DNA from 4 places in the Mesorhizobium sp. M1D.F.Ca.ET.231.01.1.1 genome. Region 1 is predicted to be linked to each of the others. Evidence: riboswitches for the same ligand, from Rfam matches in the RefSeq annotation. Region 1 holds a riboswitch; each other region holds the start of a gene.

The links. Region 1 has a riboswitch for cobalamin ahead of EN874_RS17045 (DUF1636 family protein). Riboswitches for the same ligand answer to the same signal wherever they lie in the genome.
Region 2: it holds a riboswitch for cobalamin, as region 1 does, so the genes downstream of both, bluB (5,6-dimethylbenzimidazole synthase) here and EN874_RS17045 (DUF1636 family protein) in region 1, are expected to answer to the same signal.
Region 3: it holds a riboswitch for cobalamin, as region 1 does, so the genes downstream of both, EN874_RS00025 (CbtB domain-containing protein) here and EN874_RS17045 (DUF1636 family protein) in region 1, are expected to answer to the same signal.
Region 4: it holds a riboswitch for cobalamin, as region 1 does, so the genes downstream of both, EN874_RS05910 (ABC transporter ATP-binding protein) here and EN874_RS17045 (DUF1636 family protein) in region 1, are expected to answer to the same signal.

Annotation. Positions count from the first base shown of each region.
Region 1 covers NZ_RZOZ02000005.1:431,922-436,099, forward strand. Annotated here, with positions in the region: gene cobN (cobaltochelatase subunit CobN) at 1-860, opposite strand, end outside; gene cobW (cobalamin biosynthesis protein CobW) at 890-1,927, opposite strand; gene EN874_RS17045 (DUF1636 family protein) at 1,930-2,325, opposite strand; cobalamin riboswitch at 2,398-2,604, opposite strand; gene EN874_RS17050 (winged helix-turn-helix domain-containing protein) at 2,634-3,833, opposite strand; gene EN874_RS17055 (NADH-quinone oxidoreductase subunit A) at 4,170-4,178, shown strand, end outside.
Region 2 covers NZ_RZOZ02000006.1:232,027-236,204, reverse strand. Annotated here, with positions in the region: gene EN874_RS18335 (hypothetical protein) at 92-1,072, shown strand; gene bluB (5,6-dimethylbenzimidazole synthase) at 1,104-1,841, opposite strand; cobalamin riboswitch at 1,884-2,062, opposite strand; gene EN874_RS18325 (histone deacetylase family protein) at 2,178-3,104, shown strand; gene EN874_RS18320 (exodeoxyribonuclease VII small subunit) at 3,108-3,359, shown strand; gene EN874_RS18315 (DUF2277 domain-containing protein) at 3,405-3,671, shown strand; gene EN874_RS18310 (pirin family protein) at 3,681-4,178, shown strand, end outside.
Region 3 covers NZ_RZOZ02000001.1:1,913-6,090, forward strand. Annotated here, with positions in the region: gene EN874_RS00015 (MFS transporter) at 36-1,235, shown strand; gene EN874_RS00020 (gamma-glutamylcyclotransferase) at 1,432-2,118, shown strand; cobalamin riboswitch at 2,190-2,388, shown strand; gene EN874_RS00025 (CbtB domain-containing protein) at 2,425-2,604, shown strand; gene EN874_RS00030 (CbtA family protein) at 2,620-3,411, shown strand; gene cobU (bifunctional adenosylcobinamide kinase/adenosylcobinamide-phosphate guanylyltransferase) at 3,404-3,925, shown strand; gene cobO (cob(I)yrinic acid a,c-diamide adenosyltransferase) at 3,927-4,178, shown strand, end outside.
Region 4 covers NZ_RZOZ02000001.1:1,184,366-1,188,543, forward strand. Annotated here, with positions in the region: gene EN874_RS05900 (iron ABC transporter permease) at 1-373, opposite strand, end outside; gene EN874_RS05905 (ABC transporter substrate-binding protein) at 377-1,324, opposite strand; gene EN874_RS05910 (ABC transporter ATP-binding protein) at 1,365-2,153, opposite strand; cobalamin riboswitch at 2,360-2,566, opposite strand; gene EN874_RS05915 (efflux RND transporter periplasmic adaptor subunit) at 2,876-4,015, shown strand; gene EN874_RS05920 (FAD-dependent monooxygenase) at 4,018-4,178, shown strand, end outside.

The DNA of each region.
Region 1 (4,178 bases):
GGTACGCCGGCGCGGTCGAACAGCGTTTGCGCGCCCGGCTCGGCGCCGGAGGCGAAGGCGGTGGCGGTGACGATGGCGGCGGGGTTTAAGGATGCGAGGGCGGTTTCGACGAAGGCCAGGGATGCCGGGTCCTTGAGGCTGGAGACGAAGATCGGCACTGGGGTGAGACCTTGCGCCCACAAGGCGTCGACGAGTGCGTCGATTGGCGCCACGTCGGCCGCCAGCAGCATTGAACGGTAGAAGAGGATGGGAATGATGGGGGAGCCGATATCGCCAGCGCTGAACGAAGCTGGCTTTGCGACAACTCCTCGTCCCGGTTGGTAATATCCCGCCTTCGGCACGCCCACCGGCTCGGCCAACTCGGCCTCAGATCCCGCCAGCCGCGCCAGTCTCCTCACCAGCGCCGCCATATTGGCCGGGCCGCCTTCGCGGAAATAGCCGAGCAGGGCGTCGAGCTCGGCGCGCGGCAATGTCGAGCCTTCGATCAGGCGCGGGTCCTCGTCATGGCTTTCGCCCGGCAGCAGCGCCAGCTTGATGCCGCGTTCGCGCGCGACCGCTGCCAGCTGGTCGCAGCCATAGCGCCACCAGTCGTAACCGCCGAGGATGCGGACCAGGACGACCTTGGCATGGTGGGCGACGCTGTCGATCCAGAGGTCGACCGACATCGGATGGCGCAGATCGCGAAGTGCCGCGAGCCGCATCGACGGCAAGCGGTCAGCGTCCGCCTTCCAGGCGGCTGCCAGTCCGGCAAGATCGCTGTCGGTGAAGGACAGCGCCACGACATCCGCAGGCGTCTGCCTGAGGTCGATAGGCTCGGCGAGATCGTCGAGCGAAGCGGATGTCGTGGTGAGGATATGCATTGCTTCGTGTTGGGCTTTTCGTGTTGGCCTCAGCCGGCGAGGATACGCTCGATCGCCGGGCGGTTCAGCCCCTTGAGGCCGATGACAACGAGGCGCGAGCGGCGGTCGTCCTCGGCCGTCCAGGCGCGGTCGTAATAGTGGTTGACGCGCGGGCCGACGGCCTGCAGCAGCAGCCGCATCGGCTTGCCGCCGACCTCGACGAAGCCTTTGACGCGCAGCACGTTTTCCTGCTCGGCGGCAAGGGCGACGCGCTTGGCCAACTCGTCCGGATGCGAGATCGACGGGATATCGATGACGAAGGAGTCAAAATCGTCGTGCTCGTGGTCGAGCTCGTCGTCGTGGTGGGTCTTGCGGTTCTCGATGTCCTCCTCGACGGCGAGGCCGAGGCCGAGCAGCACCGACGGGTCGACCTTGCCCTGCGCCGTCGGCACGACCTTGACGGCGCGCGCCACATGTTCACCGATGACGGCATTGGCACGCTCCGATCCCGCCGCGTCCATCAAATCGCTCTTCGACAGGATGATCAGGTCGGCGCAAGCGATCTGATCCTCGAACACTTCTTCCACCGGATCGTCATGGTCGAGGGAATCGTCTGCGGCGCGCTGCGCCTGAAGGGCATCCATGTCGGACGCGACGCGGCCATCGGCCAGCGCCGGACCGTCGACCACGGCAATGACGCCGTCGACCGTCACGCGGCTCTTCACGCTCGGCCATTGGAAGGCCTGGACGAGCGGCTTCGGCAGCGCGAGGCCCGAGGTTTCGATCAGGATGTGATCGACCTTCGGCGTGCGCGACAGGATCTGGTCGAGCGCCGGCACGAAATCGTCGGCGACGGTACAGCAGATGCAGCCATTGGCGAGCTCGACGATGTTCTCCTCAGGGCAGGTGTCGACGCCGCAGGCTTTCAGGATCTCACCGTCGATGCCGACATCGCCGAACTCGTTGACGATGATCGCCAGCCGCTTGCCCTTGGCGTTTTCAATGAGGTTGCGGATCAGCGTCGTCTTGCCGGCGCCGAGGAAGCCGGTGACGACGGTGCAGGGCACGCGGGAAACGGAGGCGTTCATGGTCAGTCCTTCAGGAGGTCGAGGGGAGGGATGCGGGCGACGAGGCCGCGCTTGAGGGAGTCTGGCCGGCCGCGCCAGGGGATGAGGCCGTCGGTCGATGTGGCGAAGAGTTTTGCGCCGGCGACCAGGTCGGCGCCGCTGGTCGTCTCGAGGTCGCCGAAGACGTAGCTCCAGCAGCCGTCGCGCAGAAGGGCCGCGCTCAGGCGGCGCTTGCAATTGCCGAGGCATTCGACCGTGCGAATACGGATGTTCTCGTCCGCTGCGGCGCGGCGCGTGTCCTCGGCCAGCAGCGCACCGGCGCGCGGATGCGCGTCCGAACAAGTCTCGTCGCGGCAGGAGGAGCAGACGATGACGGTCACGCCGGCGAGCGTGTCGCCGGGCTCGGACGGAACGTCCACGATATTAGCCGGAAAACTGCCGTTGCGATCCAAAACCAGGCTCCTTGCCCGGAAAACCCGCCGGGCGATCGGATTCTTAAAGTCTCAGACGGCAGGTCTCCTGGCTCGCGGGTCATCGCCTTGACGCCGCCTTCCCGGGAACTTCCCAGTGGCTTTCGGCTGAGGCTCGTCGCTCACAGTTGCGGGGACAGCCGCGGATTTGGAATTTTTCAACCCCGCACCGCATTCCCTCTTGGCTCCTCCCTTTGCCGGGAGAAGACCGTCTGCCGCGGATTTAGGCTTAGAGCTACGCGGCTGTCAACGCGCGGCTACGACACCTGGATGTCGGCCAGCGCCGGGCCGAGATCGCCAGCTGGCGTCACTTCGATGGCTTCCAGGCCGAGCCATGCCTGCATCTGCTTCAATTCATCGAAGAGCTGGGCGGCCGTCTCCGGCGGCGCGCCGGCCTCGGCATAGGCCGCATGGACGCGCAGCACGCTGGCCGGACGGTCGGCTCGGAGATCGACACGGGCGACGATGCGGTCGCCGAGCAGGAACGGCAGCACGTAGTAGCCGTACTGGCGCTTCTCGGGCGGCGTGTAGATCTCGATGCGGTAGCGGAAGTCGAAGAGCTTTTCCGTCCGCGTGCGCTCGAAAACGACGGGGTCGAACGGCGCCAGCAAGGCACGGGCCTCGATCCGGCGCGGAATGCGCGCGTCCTTGTGGAGGTAAACGGTCTTGTCCCAGCCCTCGACCCCTACCGGCAGCAGTTCGCCCGCCTCGACCAGTTCCGCGATGCGGTCTTTCGTATCGCCCGGCGCCAGGCGGAAATAGTCGCGCAGGTCGCCATAGGTGGCGATGCCGTGGGCGCGGGCAGAAATGCGCAGCAATTCGCGATGCGCGTCCTCGATCGACGGCACCGGCAGGTCGAGCACGCCCTGCGGCAGCACGCGTTCCGGCAGGTCGTAATAACGTTCGAAGCCGCGCCGGTAGGCGGTGGTGATGCGTCCTGCCCAGAACAGCCATTCGAAGGCGTGCTTGGCCTCGCTCCAGCCCCACCAGCCGCCATTGCCCTTATGGCCCTCGATATCGGATGCGGCGATCGGCCCGCGCTCGGCGACTTGCCCGTAAATCTCGTCGATCATCTCCTTGCGCTCGCGGCCCCATTTGGCGAGGCCGAGATACATTTCCTCGCCGCGTTCGGCGCGCTGCATGCGCCAGCGCATCAGCGGGTAGGTCTCGACCGGCAGGAAGGAGGCCTCATGCGCCCAATATTCAAAGACAGCGCGCCTGCGGGTGAGGGCGGCATTGTCGAGCAGCGAAAGCGGGTAGGGGCCGAGGCGCGAATAGAGCGGCATGTAGTGGGCGCGCACGACCGCGCTGACGGAATCGATCTGCAGCAGCCCGGTGCGGGAGAGCACGCGGGCGAGGTGCCTTCGGTTGGGCTCGCCGCCCGGGCGAGGGTCAAGGAAGCCCTGCGCGCCAAGCGCGATGCGCCTGGCCGTGCGAAGAGAGATTTTGTCCTTCATCAAGGTCACTTTGCCTCGATCCGTTTACCTGACGTCCAGCCGACGATTCCAGCCATGCTAGCAGGCAAATGGCGGGAGATATGTCAGGAGAGAAAAGTGGAGTAAAAAGCGAAGGAAATCAAACAGGAGCGGATCGGACCAGTTTCTTCCGATATGGCGTCCAGGGCCGGATTTTGAACAAGGTTTGACTTGCTTCGCCGAAACCGCTGCGCTAACCCTCGCCGCGTCGCAGCATAGGGCTCCTAAAACGGTTCAGCGGGTTAAACTGTCACGCTTCCGCATTAGAGTCCGTTGCTGTAATCAAAGTGAACTGGCCCGCCAAAGGAAAGTCGCCGCATGGCCGCA
Region 2 (4,178 bases), on a different contig from region 1:
GACGCTGTAACACTCTTGATTCTGCGCATGATCCTTTCCGAAAAATCGATTCCGATTTTCGGGGTCATGCGCGAGGCGGGGAGTCGGGGCCATGTGGGACTTCAGCATCGGCCGGTCGGTGTCCATCATGATGCGGACATGGCCGTTCATCGTCTTTCGCATGATCGTCTATTTCGGCATCACGCTGGCCTACATCATGGCGACCGGCACCGGCGCCAGTGTCGGCTATGGCGTTGGCCACATCTCCACCGACCCTGACGGACCGATGTCGTTTGCCTTGTGGGGCGGGGTCGTCGGCTTCGGCGTCGTCTCGATCGCCGTCTACTGGATCCGCGAATATATCCTCTATGTGCTCAAGGCCGGCCACATCGCCGTCATGGTGCATCTGATCGACGGCCACGACGTTCCGGATGGCCAGGGCCAGATCGCCTATGCGAAGGAAGTGGTGACCCAGCGCTTCGCCGAGGCCAACATCCTTTTCGTGGTCGACCAACTGGTCAAAGGCGCCATCCGCGCCATCACCGGCCTGATCGGCGGCATTGCCGCGTTCCTGCCCATTCCCGGCTTGAGCGGCCTCGTCAGCTTCATCAACACGGTCATTCGGCTGTCGCTGACCTATGTCGACGAGATCATCCTCGGCTACAACATCCGCATCAATTCGGACTCGCCTTTCGAGACCGCCAGGCAGGGCGTCGTGCTCTACGCGCAGAACGGCAAGCACATGGTCAAGAATGCCGTCTGGCTGGCGGTGATCATGTGGGGCGTGTCCTTCGTCATCTTCCTTTTGATGCTTGCCCCGGCAGCCGCCATCCTCTGGGTGATGCCCGGGCAGCTCGCCGGCTGGGCCTTCGTGCTGGCCATCGTCTTCGCCTGGGCCTTCAAGGCGGCCTTCATCGAGCCTTTCGCCATCGCTTCGCTGATGCAGGTCTATTTCGCCACCATCGAAGGCCAGGTTCCCAATCCCGAATGGGACCGGCGCCTAGCCGAGGCCTCGTCGAAGTTCAGGGAGCTTCGCGACAAGGCGCTGGGCTCCTTCGGCGGCTCGCGCTGGGATTCGCCCCGGCCTGCCTGATCGGCAGCCCCTGACCACGAAGGCAACCCGATCAAGGCTTCGGCAGGTCAGCGCCGCGAAGCTTGGCAATCGCCGATTTGAGCGGCGCCTCGCCGGCGCCGCAAAAGATCTCGCTCATCACCAGGTCGGGCAGCGGCAGGCGCCGGCCCCAGCCATGCGCCTCGAGGTCCGGCCGCGGCGCGAATTCCGAGACGCGGCCGACGCAGAGATAGGCTATCGGCGTGACATGCTCGGGGATCGACAACAGCCGCTTCAGCGCCTCGGTCTCGATGATGCTCACCCAACCGACGCCGACGCCTTCGGCGCGCGCCGCCAGCCAGAAGTTCTGTACCGCGCAGACGGTGCTGTAGAGGTCCATCTCCGGATTGTGCCAGCGCCCGAGCGGCGAATTCTGCGAGCGCTGCCGGTCGCAGGTGATGCAAAGATTGAGCGCGCTTTCGCAGATGCCCTCGAGCTTCAGCGTGCGGTAGAGCGCCTGCCGCTCCGCCTCGATCGCCGGCAGTTCCTGCTCGCGCGCGGCCAGGAACAGGTCGCGCACCTGCCGCCGTCTTGTCGCATCGCGGATGACGATGAAGTTCCACGGCTGCATGTAGCCGACCGACGGCGCATGATGGGCAGCCGTCAACAGTCGCGCCAGCACGCCATCGTCGAGATCGTCGGCAGTGAAATGGCTGCGCACGTCGCGCCGGGTGAACATCGCCCGGTAGACGGCCTCGCGCGCCAATTGGTCAAAGTCGCCGCCGCCGGTGGCGGCCATTCGTGCCTGCATCGCTTGTCCCCTTGCGATAAGCAGCCCTCCGCCTGACCATGCGGACGACCATTTCTGCCGGGCCGGTCTTCTGGCTCGGGATCGACCCGCATCCGGCGCCTTCCCGTCTAGGACAGTGGCTTTTGCCGGCGCGGTCCCCCTCACAGCGTTGGGCACGCCACGGATTTCAACCGTGTTCCCGATTCTCCCGCGTCGCGGGCACCAGGCAGCGGCAGGACTCTATCGCGAAGCGGAAGCCGCGCCAATGCCGCTTGCGACACGATCGGGCGCGATTTTCCCCAATCATTCGGCGCCGAAACATGGCTATCCGGGCGACAGGTGCCTAGATTAGGGGCCATGGCTACCCGTCTCTACACCCATCCGGTATTCCTGGAGCACCTCACGCCGCCCGGTCATCCCGAGCGTCCCGACCGTTTGCGCGCCATCGAGCGCGTGCTGGACGACGAGGCTTTCTCGGCTCTCGACCGCGTCAGGGCGCCGGAAGGCGACGAGGCAACCATCCTTTATGCCCATCCGGAAGATTTCGTCGCCCGCGTCCGCGCGGCCATTCCTGAGACCGGCATCGTCTCGATCGATGCCGACACCAGCGCCAGCCCGAAGAGCTGGCAGGCCGCGGTGACGGCGATCGGCGCCGCCAATGCGGCGATCGACGATGTCTTCGAGGGGCGCGCCGCCAATGTCTTCGTCGCCGCCCGTCCGCCCGGCCATCATGCCGAGAAGACGACGGCGATGGGCTTTTGCCTGTTCAACACCGCGGCGATCGCGGCCCGCTACGCGCAGAAGAAGCACCAGGCCGAGCGCGTCGCCATCGTCGATTGGGACGTGCATCACGGCAACGGCACGCAGGACATCTTCTGGGACGATCCGTCGGTGCTCTATTGCTCGACGCATCAGATGCCGCTTTACCCGGGCACAGGCGCCAAGAGCGAAACCGGCGCCGGCAACATCGTCAACGCGCCGCTCGCGCCGAGCACCGGCAGCGATACGTTCCGCGACGCCTTCCTGTCGCGCGTGCTGCCGTCGATCGACGCATTCAAGCCGGACCTGATCATCATTTCCGCCGGGTTCGATGCGCACCATCGCGATCCGCTGGCCGCGATCAACCTGACCGAAGACGATTTCGACTGGGCGACCGGCCAGCTTATGGAGCGCGCCGGGCGCCACAGCGGCAACCGGCTCGTCAGCCTGCTGGAGGGCGGCTACGATCTGCAGGGACTGGCATTTTCGGTCGCCGCCCATGTCGGGCGGCTGATGAAGGGATGAATTATGGCTGATGAAGCTAACCAAGACGTCAAGACGATGAGCTTCGAGCAGGCGCTCGACGCGCTGGAGAAGATCGTCGATGATCTGGAGCGCGGCGATGTCCCGCTCGATCAGTCGATCAGGATCTACGAGCGCGGCGAGGCGCTGAAAGCCCATTGCGACCGGCTGCTAAAGGCGGCCGAGGACAAGGTCGAGAAGATCAGGCTGTCGCGCGACGGCAAGCCGGTTGGAACGGAGCCGCTCGACGCCGAGTAGTGTGGAAGAGGGGCGGGGGAAGAAAAGCAGGTAAGGAGTTCAAGCATGTGCCGCAACATCAAGACCCTGTTCAATTTCGATCCGCCGGCGACCGATGACGAGGTCCATGATGCGGCGCTGCAGTTCGTGCGCAAGCTGAGCGGCTCGACCAAGCCGTCCAAGCGCAACGAGCATGCGTTTCACCACGCCGTCGAGGCGATCGCGGCAGCCGCGCGCGAGCTGCTCGACAGCCTCGAAACCACGCAGCATCCGCGCAATCGCGAGGAAGAGGCCGCTAAGGCGAAAGCCAGGTCCGCGCTCCGCTTCGCCTGAGGTCATGACATGAGCTTCTTCCCGGGAAACGACCCTGAGGCCGGCGACGCGTTTGCCTGCGACCAGATCGAGTTGATGGTCATCCCCAACGCCAAGGATATTGGCGGCTTCGAGGTTCGCCGCGCCCTGCCGACGGCGAAACGCCGGCTGGTTGGTCCCTTCATCTTCTTCGACCGCATGGGACCGGCGATCCTGCGCGCTGGCCAGGCGATCGACGTGCGCCCGCATCCGCATATCGGGCTTTCCACGGTCACCTATCTGTTCGACGGCAAGATCAGGCATCGCGATTCGCTCGGCACCGAAATGGTGATCTCACCCGGCGACGTGAACCTGATGACCGCCGGCCGCGGCATCGTTCATTCCGAGCGCACGCCCAAGGAGTTGCGTGGCGCGCCGATGTCGGTCTCCGGCCTGCAGACCTGGCTGGCCTTGCCCGACGGCAGGGAAGAGGTCGCCCCGGTGTTCGCGAATACGTCGGTGATCCGCCTGCCCGAGATCGACGCCGAC
Region 3 (4,178 bases), on a different contig from region 1:
GCCAGATTGGCGGGCGATTCACTTTCGGAGGGCCGATGTCCACCCATGTGCGCCATCCGATCTGGCTTCCGGCCCTGAGGCCCGCCGATGCGCGCACCTTCGCCTCGCTCTACGCGGTCGAATCGTTTGCCCGCGCCACGATCTCAAGCGTCATCCCGATCCAGGCTTACGAAATCCTCCACAGCGAGCAGATCGTCTCGATCCTCTACGCCGTCGTGTCGCTGCTCGGGCTTTCGGTGACATTGTTCATGCCGATGCTGATCCGCCGCTTCGCGCGGCGCTGGGTCTATACGGCCGGCTGCCTGATGCTGGCGATCGGCTCGGTGTTCTTCGTCACCCACACGCTGCCGGGGCAGCTCGCCGGCATGCTCTGCCGTGTCATGGGGGCGAGCGCGCTGTCGATCACGCTCAACCTCTACATCATGGACCACATCCGCAAGGCCGACTTCATGCAGGCGGAATCGCTGCGCATGGCGTGGTCGATGTTCGCCTGGACCGGCGGGCCGACGCTGGGCATCTTCCTCTATACCCGCTTCGGCATCTATGCCGCGCATGGCGCGGTCGTGGCGTTTGCGCTGGCGCTGCTTGCGCTGTTCTGGACCTACCGGCTGGGCGATAACCGGTCGATCCGCCCCGGCAAGAGCCGTCCGGCCAATCCGCTTGCCAATATCGGCCGCTTCATCGCGCAGCCGCGGCTCAGGCTCGCCTGGCTGATCGCCTTCGGCCGCTCCTGCTTCTGGACGACCTTCTTCGTCTATAGCCCGCTTTTCATGGTGATCACCGGCGAGGGCAAGCTTGCCGGCGGGCTGCTGGTGTCGGCAGGCAATGCGCTGCTGTTCATGGCGATCTTCTGGGGCAGGGCGGGCAAGCGCTTCGGTGGCAGACGCACCATGACCTTCGCCTATTTCGCCATGGCGGCAATGCTTTTTGCCGCGGGCGGCGTCGGCCAAGCCGCGCCGCTGCTCACGGCCGCGTTCCTGCTCTGCGGCGCGCTCTTTACGATTGCGCTCGATGCGCTGGGCTCGACCGCCTTCATGCGCTCGGTCCGTTCCTATGAACGGGCGCAGATGGCGGCGGTCTACCGCACCTATCTCGACTTCTCCGAGCTGACACCGCCGCTGGTCTATTCGGTGGTGCTCACCTTCTTCGGCCTCGGCTCGGTCTTCGTCACGCTCGGCATACTGGCCGCCTTCTGCGGCTTCTTCACCTGGCGCTATCTGCCGAAGTCGTTTTGATCAGCGAGCGGGCTGGTACGCCGCATCGCGCCTGCCCGCCCGCTTGGATCCGGCTGCATCGGCTGTTCCCTCGCTCCCGACAGCCGGCACCCCGGACAAGGCCGTTGTGAATTGCGGGGCCATTGTGGTGTCCGGGGACCGCCCTTAAGGTCCCTTGCCGATGCCGGCGCCTGCCGGCTGGCGAGGGTCGCAAAGCATGCCTGCAAGGATGATGTCGCTTACCGAGGAACTGGTGGCTCGCTGCTTTCGCGTCGTCGAAGACAGCGGGCCTGATCCTGATACGCAGCATCTCTCCGACAGCGACTACGAAACCATGCTCGATGCATTCGAGACCGAGCTTCCCGCAGACGAGCCGCTCTGGCTGTTCGGCTATGGCTCGCTGATCTGGAAACCCGAGATCGAACATGTCGAGGAGCGGGTCGCCGTGGCGCGCGGCTGGCATCGCTCTTTCTGCATGAAGATGACCCGCTGGCGCGGTACCAAACAGAGTCCGGGCCTGATGATGGCGCTGGATCGTGGCGGCCAATGCAAGGGCGTAGCATTCCGCCTGAACGGTGGCGACCGCCGGCGGGCTCTGGACAAGCTTTTCCGGCGTGAGATGACGCTGAAGCCGACCAGCTACCACCCGCGCCTGCTGCAGCTCGCAACCGACAATGGGCCGTTGAAAGCGCTCGCTTTCGTCATCAATCGCAGGGGCACGACCTATGCCGGCCCGCTCGGTGAAAGCGAGGTGGTGGAAAGGCTGGCGACATCGTGCGGGCACTGGGGTTCGGGCGCCGACTACCTCTACAACACCGTCAAGAATCTCGAAGCGCGCGGCATTCACGACGCCCATCTGTGGCGGCTGCAACAGCTTGTCGCGGAAAGGATCGCCGCCTCCTAGCATGCGAATCCATGGCGCAATCGCGTTTGGCGATGACGGAAATTGGTTTGCCGCCTGCGGCGATTCTGCCTATAGTCCTCGCCGTCGTCGGTTCCGTTTTTGGAGCCAAGAGGGAATGCGGTGAGGGTGGACTTCCTGCCCAAAGCCGTGGCTGCCCCCGCAACTGTGTGCGGTAGTCCTCCCCATAGACCACTGAGGATTTTCCTCGGGAAGGTGGGGAAGGGCGCGGATCCGCGAGCCAGGAGACCTGCCGGCGACGGCAAAGTTGACTTCGATGCCCTCGGGTGGAGGGCGAAAGGACAAGACATGAATACCGCTTCCGTTTCCCTCGGCGCCTCCGTCTCCTCGCAGTCGCGTATCATGCAGCTGGCTCTGGCCGCGCTGCTCGGCATCTTCGTCGTCGGCTTTGTCGGCTTCTCGCATATCGATGCGGTCCACAACGCTGCTCACGACTATCGCCACTCGATGGCTTTTCCCTGCCACTGACAAAGGCCTGACATCATGAATCTGTTTCGCAACGTCGTGTTCGTCGCGGCGATCGCGGGGCTCGTGGCGGGCATCGCGCTCGCCTGCATGCAGGCCTATGCGACCGTGCCGCTGATCCTGAAGGCGGAAGTTTATGAAAAGGCAGGCGGCGGCCATCACCACGATCACGCCGCCACAACCACCGACAACAATGCGATGAGTTCGGCCGCGCCGGCGGCGATGAGCAGCGCGGCTCCAGCGCCTGCCGACGCGGCAGCTCCGGCCGAGGACGAAGGCTGGGCGCCGGCCGACGGCTTCGAGCGCTTCGCCTTCAACGTCGTCGCCAACATCGTCACCGGCATCGGTTTCGCGCTGATCCTGGTCGCGGTCTCGGAGTTTGCCGGTGGCACCGGCAATTGGCGTCAGGGCGTGCTCTGGGGCCTTGCCGGTTTTGCCGTGTTCACTTTGGCGCCCGGCCTCGGCCTGCCGCCCGAACTGCCGGCGATGCCGGCGGCTGAACTCTTTCCGCGCCAGATTTGGTGGATTTCGACTGTGGCTGCGACCGCCGCCGGGCTTGGCCTGATCGCCTTCCGCAAGTCGCTGCCGCTGGCCGTCCTGGCGGTCGTGCTGATCGTGGCGCCGCATATCGTCGGCGCGCCGCAGCCCGACAGCTTCGAGACGGCTATCCCCGAAGGGCTGCACCATCAGTTCGTGGTTGCCGTGACGCTTACCGATCTGGTGTTCTGGCTGGTGCTGGGTGCTGTCGTCGGCGTGGTGCGCGGCCGCTTCACCGGCACGGCGACCAGCCTGCGCGGCAGCTTTGCCTGATCGCGCCAAGGGTCGTCTGACCTTCGTCATCGGCGGCGCGCGCTCCGGCAAGAGCGCGCATGCCGAAACCCTGGTCACGGCAAGCCCGTCGCCCTGGGCCTATATCGCCACCGCGCAAGCCTATGACGACGAGATGCGCGAGCGCATCGCCCTGCATCGCGCGCGGCGCGGCGAAGGCTGGGTGACCGTCGATGCGCCGCTGGACCTGGTTGGCGCGATCGAGGCCTTGCCCAACCACCAGCCGGCCCTGGCCGATTGCCTGACATTGTGGCTGACCAATCATATGCTGGCGGACCATGATATCGAGGCCGAGTGCCGGCGGCTCTCGGATTTGCTGTCGCGGCCGCGCGGGCCCTGGTTCGTGGTGTCGAACGAGGTCGGGCTCGGCATCGTGCCGGACAATGCGCTGGCGCGCCGGTTTCGCGACGCCGGCGGCCGGCTCAACCAGCAGGTCGCGGCTGTCGCCGACAGCGTGCTGATGATGGTGGCGGGGCTGCCGCTCAAGGTGAAGTGACATGGCCGAAATCGACGATAAGGATGCCGAGCGCCATCGCGCCAAGATGGCCAAGCGCAAGGCGGTGCAGGATGCCGAGGTGGCCGGCAAGACGATCGAGAAGGGACTGCTAATCGTCAACACCGGGCCGGGCAAGGGCAAGACCACCGCCGCCTTTGGCCTGGCGCTCAGGATGCTCGGCTACGGCAAGCGCGTCGGCGTCGTCCAGTTCATCAAGGGCAAATGGCACACCGGCGAGAAGAACGCCTTCGCC
Region 4 (4,178 bases), on a different contig from region 1:
GGGTCCAGATGCCGAAGCTGTCGCCGAAGACGGTGATGACGGAGACCGCGCCGGCGGCGGCGCCCGAGGAGAGGCCGAACAGGAACGGATCGGCGAGATCGTTGCGGGGGACGGTCTGCAGCAGCGCGCCGACGATGCCGAGGCCGGCGCCGACAGCAATCGCCAGCAATGCGCGCGGCAGCCTGAGGTCGACGACGATGCTGCCGACCGGACCGGATACCTGATTCCCGTCCAGCCCCATCGCATGTGCCAGCGCGCGCACGACCTCGTGCAACGGGATGAGCGTCGAGCCGTAGGCGATCGAAAGCAGCACGAGCGCTGCAAGCAGCGCCGCGCCCAGCGACACTGCAAGAACGAACGATCCGTATCGCAAAGGTCAGAACGCTTCCGGATGCATGGCCCTGGCGATCTTGCCGATCGCCTCGATGTTGGCGGGTCCGGGCGTCAGCTCGGCGTAACGCAGCGCAACGAAGCGCTTGTTCTTCACCGCGTCGGTTTCCTTCATCGCCGGATGTGCCTCGAGGAAATCGAGCAGCTTCCGGTAGCCGCCGCCGTCCTGGTAGTCGAGCAGGATGAGGAATTGCGGATTGCGCGACGCAACCGTCTCCCAGTCGGTATTGCCCCAGCTCGTGTCCATGTCGGCCATGATGTTTTCCCCGCCCGCGGCGGCGATCATGGCGTTGGGGATGGCGAACTTGCCGGCGGTGAGGGGCTTGTCCTCGCCAGAGTCATAGAGGAACACGCGCGTGCCCTTATGCTCGCCCACCTTGGCGGTGATGCCGGCCAGCTCGGCCTTCCAGCCGGCGACCAGCTTTTGCGCCTCCGCGTCCTTGCCGAAGATCTTGCCGAGCTTCTCGACGTCGCCAAAGAGCAGGTCCATCGAAGCGGTGGGCCGGTTCTTGTCGAGATGTACGCAGCTCTCGGTCAGTACCAGCGTCTTGATGCCGTGCGGGGCAAGCGTGTCGGGCGTGACCTCGCCGCCCGGCTTCATGCCGTAATACCAGCCGGCGAAAAAGAAGTCCGGCTGCGCGGCGACAAGGTTTTCCAGCGTCGGGTATTTCGGCGCCAGCTCGGGGATCGAGCCCTGCTCGGCCTTGAATTCGGGGCCGACCTTGTACCAGCCGGTGATGCCGGTCAGCCCGACGATCGACGGCTGCAGCTTCAGCGCGAACGCCATCTCGGCCATGTTGAGGTCCTGGATGACGGCGCGCTTCGGCGGCGCGTCGAAGGTGAGCGGCTTGCCGCAGCTGTCGACGGTCACCGGGAAGGCGGAGGCGGCCGAGGCGACAAAAGAGAGGGCAAGCGACAAAGCGAGGCGTTTCACGGGATGGTGCTCCTGATTGGGTTGGATTGTTTGGGTTGGCTCAGGACGGCGCTGAAGCGCGGGCGGGAAGCTCGAAGACGGTGAGCTCGCGGTCCTCGGTCGGGTGCTGGAGGCGCAGCACATCGATGCCGAACACCTCACGGATGAGCGGCTGCGCCAGCGCCTCGCGCGGCGGCGCCAGCGCGTGCAGTTGGGCGTTGCTCATCACCGCGACGCGGGTGGCGAAGGGCGCCACCAGGGCGAGATCGTGCAGCACGGCAACAACGGTCATGCCGAAGCCGGCGACCAGGTCGAGCAACTCGCCGCGGGCGCGCGGATCGAGGTGGTTGGTCGGCTCGTCGAGGAACAGGATTTTCGGCTCCTGCGCGATGGCGCGGGCGAGCTGCGCGCGCTGGCGCTCGCCGCCGGACAGCGAGCCTACGGTGCGCGCGAGCAGCCGCAGCAATCCGGTCCGGCGCAAAGTCTCGACGACGATGTCGCGATCGTCGTGGCGGCGCCTCAAGCCCGCATGTGGGACGCGGCCAAGCTCGACATAGTCGATGAGCGCGAGCCGCGGATCCGGCTGGTCCGTCTGACCGACGACGGCGATGCTGAGCGCCCGCTCGGCGGCGGTGATCCGGTCCAGCCGGCGTCCGGCAAGGCGCACCTCGCCGCGGCTCGGCGGCAGCGCCCCGCACAGCATGTGCAGCAGCGTCGTCTTGCCGGCGCCGTTAGGGCCGATGATGGCGAGACGTTCGCCGCCGGTCAGCGACAGGCTGACATCGTCGACCAGCGTCCGGCCATTGGCCGTCGCGCCGAGGCCACGGGCTTCGAGAAGCTGCGTGGTCATAGGCGGCCCACCCGATGATCGGAGAGTGCTTCGCTGCGCATTTCTCGCGTCGCCGGATCACAGCAAAGCATGCACACGAAAATGCGGTCGATGCGATCGATGGAGCCGTCCAACATTCCGTCACTTTCCCAAAATGGCGACGGAAGGATGCCGGACGAGCCGGCCGACAGTACCGGTGCCCGCGTCTCCTCCCGGCACACCCCGTCCGGTCAACTCGTGTCGATGGCAGGTCTCCTGGCTCGCGGGTCGCCGCGCCATCCGCCTTCCCAGCCTTGCCGGCCAGTGGCATTCCGGATGGAGCTCGCCGCTCACAGTTGCGGGGGCAGCCACGGCCTCGACCCTAAGCGGATCTCACCGTGTTCCCTTTTCACCCCTCGCCTTGCGGCTCGGGGACCATGACACCGCCATCGTAGGTTGTCCGCGCGCGAGTCGCAACGGACTTCTGCGCGACCTGATCACCCCGTGAAATTCCCAATTTGCAGCTTCCGATATGTAATAACGTTACATACGCTCGAAGGCCCTATGTCAATCCGTTTCCGGCACTGCCTCAGCCAAACATCGGAAAATTTTCAGAAACCGTTCGGGATTTTCCGGGCCGGAAACCGCAAGAAGATCGGGCTGGCGAAAGACAGGCCGCAAACGCCCGATCCCCCTCCAGCCGATATATTTCCCGGTCGCCGCATCCTCCCCGCGCGACCGCAACCTTGGTCGTGGAGACAAGCATGATTGCCGCACTCTCTGATAACAAGGCGCTGAGGCGTCGCCTTGTCGCCGGCTCGGTCGCCGTCCTCGCCTGCGGCGCGTCCCTGGTCTGGCACGGCGCAAGAAGCGAGGCCTCGTACACCACCCCGGCCGCCCCGGAGACGAAGCTCGTCAAGGCCATAGCGGTCGCTCCGATGCTCGGCGCTGACACCCGAACCGCCGTCGGCGAGATACGCCCGAGGCTTGAAAGCGACCTAGGCTTCCGCGTATCCGGCAAGCTGCTCGAACGCGTCGCCGAGGTCGGCGCGACGGTGAGGAAGGGCGAGGTGCTCGCCCGCATCGACGATCAGGACTATTGCAACCGGCTCGCCAGCGCCGAGGCCGATGTCGCCGCGGCGCAGGCCGTGCTTGTCGAGGCAAGTGCCGCCGAGGCCCGCATCGGCGCGCTGCTCACCAAAGGTTTCACGACACGGGCCAACTATGACGCGACGCTGAAGAATCTGCGCTCGGCGCAGGCCAAGCTCAAGTCGGCGAACATCGCCTTCGAGATGGCCAAGGACCAGCTCGGCTATACCGAGCTGCACGCGGAATTCGACGGCATCGTCACCGCGAGCGGCGCCGAAGCCGGCCAGTCGGTCAATGTCGGGCAGATGGTGGTCCGCGTCGCCGATCCGCAGAGCCGCGACGCCGTGTTCTCGATCGCCGAAGCCGCCTTCGCCAACACGCCCGATACGAAGCGGCCGCCGAAGGTGACCGTCTCGCTGCTCAGCAATCCGGCGATCACGGCGGCCGGCACCATCCGCGAGATCGCGCCGATGGCCGATGCCGCCACCCGCACCTTCCAGGTGAAGGTCTCGATCGAGAATGCGCCCGACGAGATGCGCTTCGGCGCCAGCGTTTCCGGCCGCGCCGAGGTCGCCGGCGCGCCGGTCGTGGTGCTGCCAGGCAGCGCGCTGTTCGACAAGGATGGCAAGCCGGCGGTGTGGATCGTGTCGCCCTCGTCAGCCGTCGAGCTCAAGCCGGTCACGGTTGCCCGATACGAGACCGACCGCATCGTCGTCAGCGACGGGCTCAGCAAAGGCGATCTGGTCGTTACCGCCGGCGTAAACCGGCTGCGGGAACACGAAAAAGTCCGTATCGTTGAGGGAGAAGGAAAATGACCATGTCCAAGACAAAGGTCCTCATCGCCGGCGCCGGTCCGACCGGACTGACGCTCGCGCTCTGGCTGACCAGGCTCGGTGTCCCGGTCCGCATCTTCGACAAGGCTGACGGTCCGGGCGAAACCTCGCGGGCGCTTGCCGTCCAGGCGCGCACGCTGGAGTT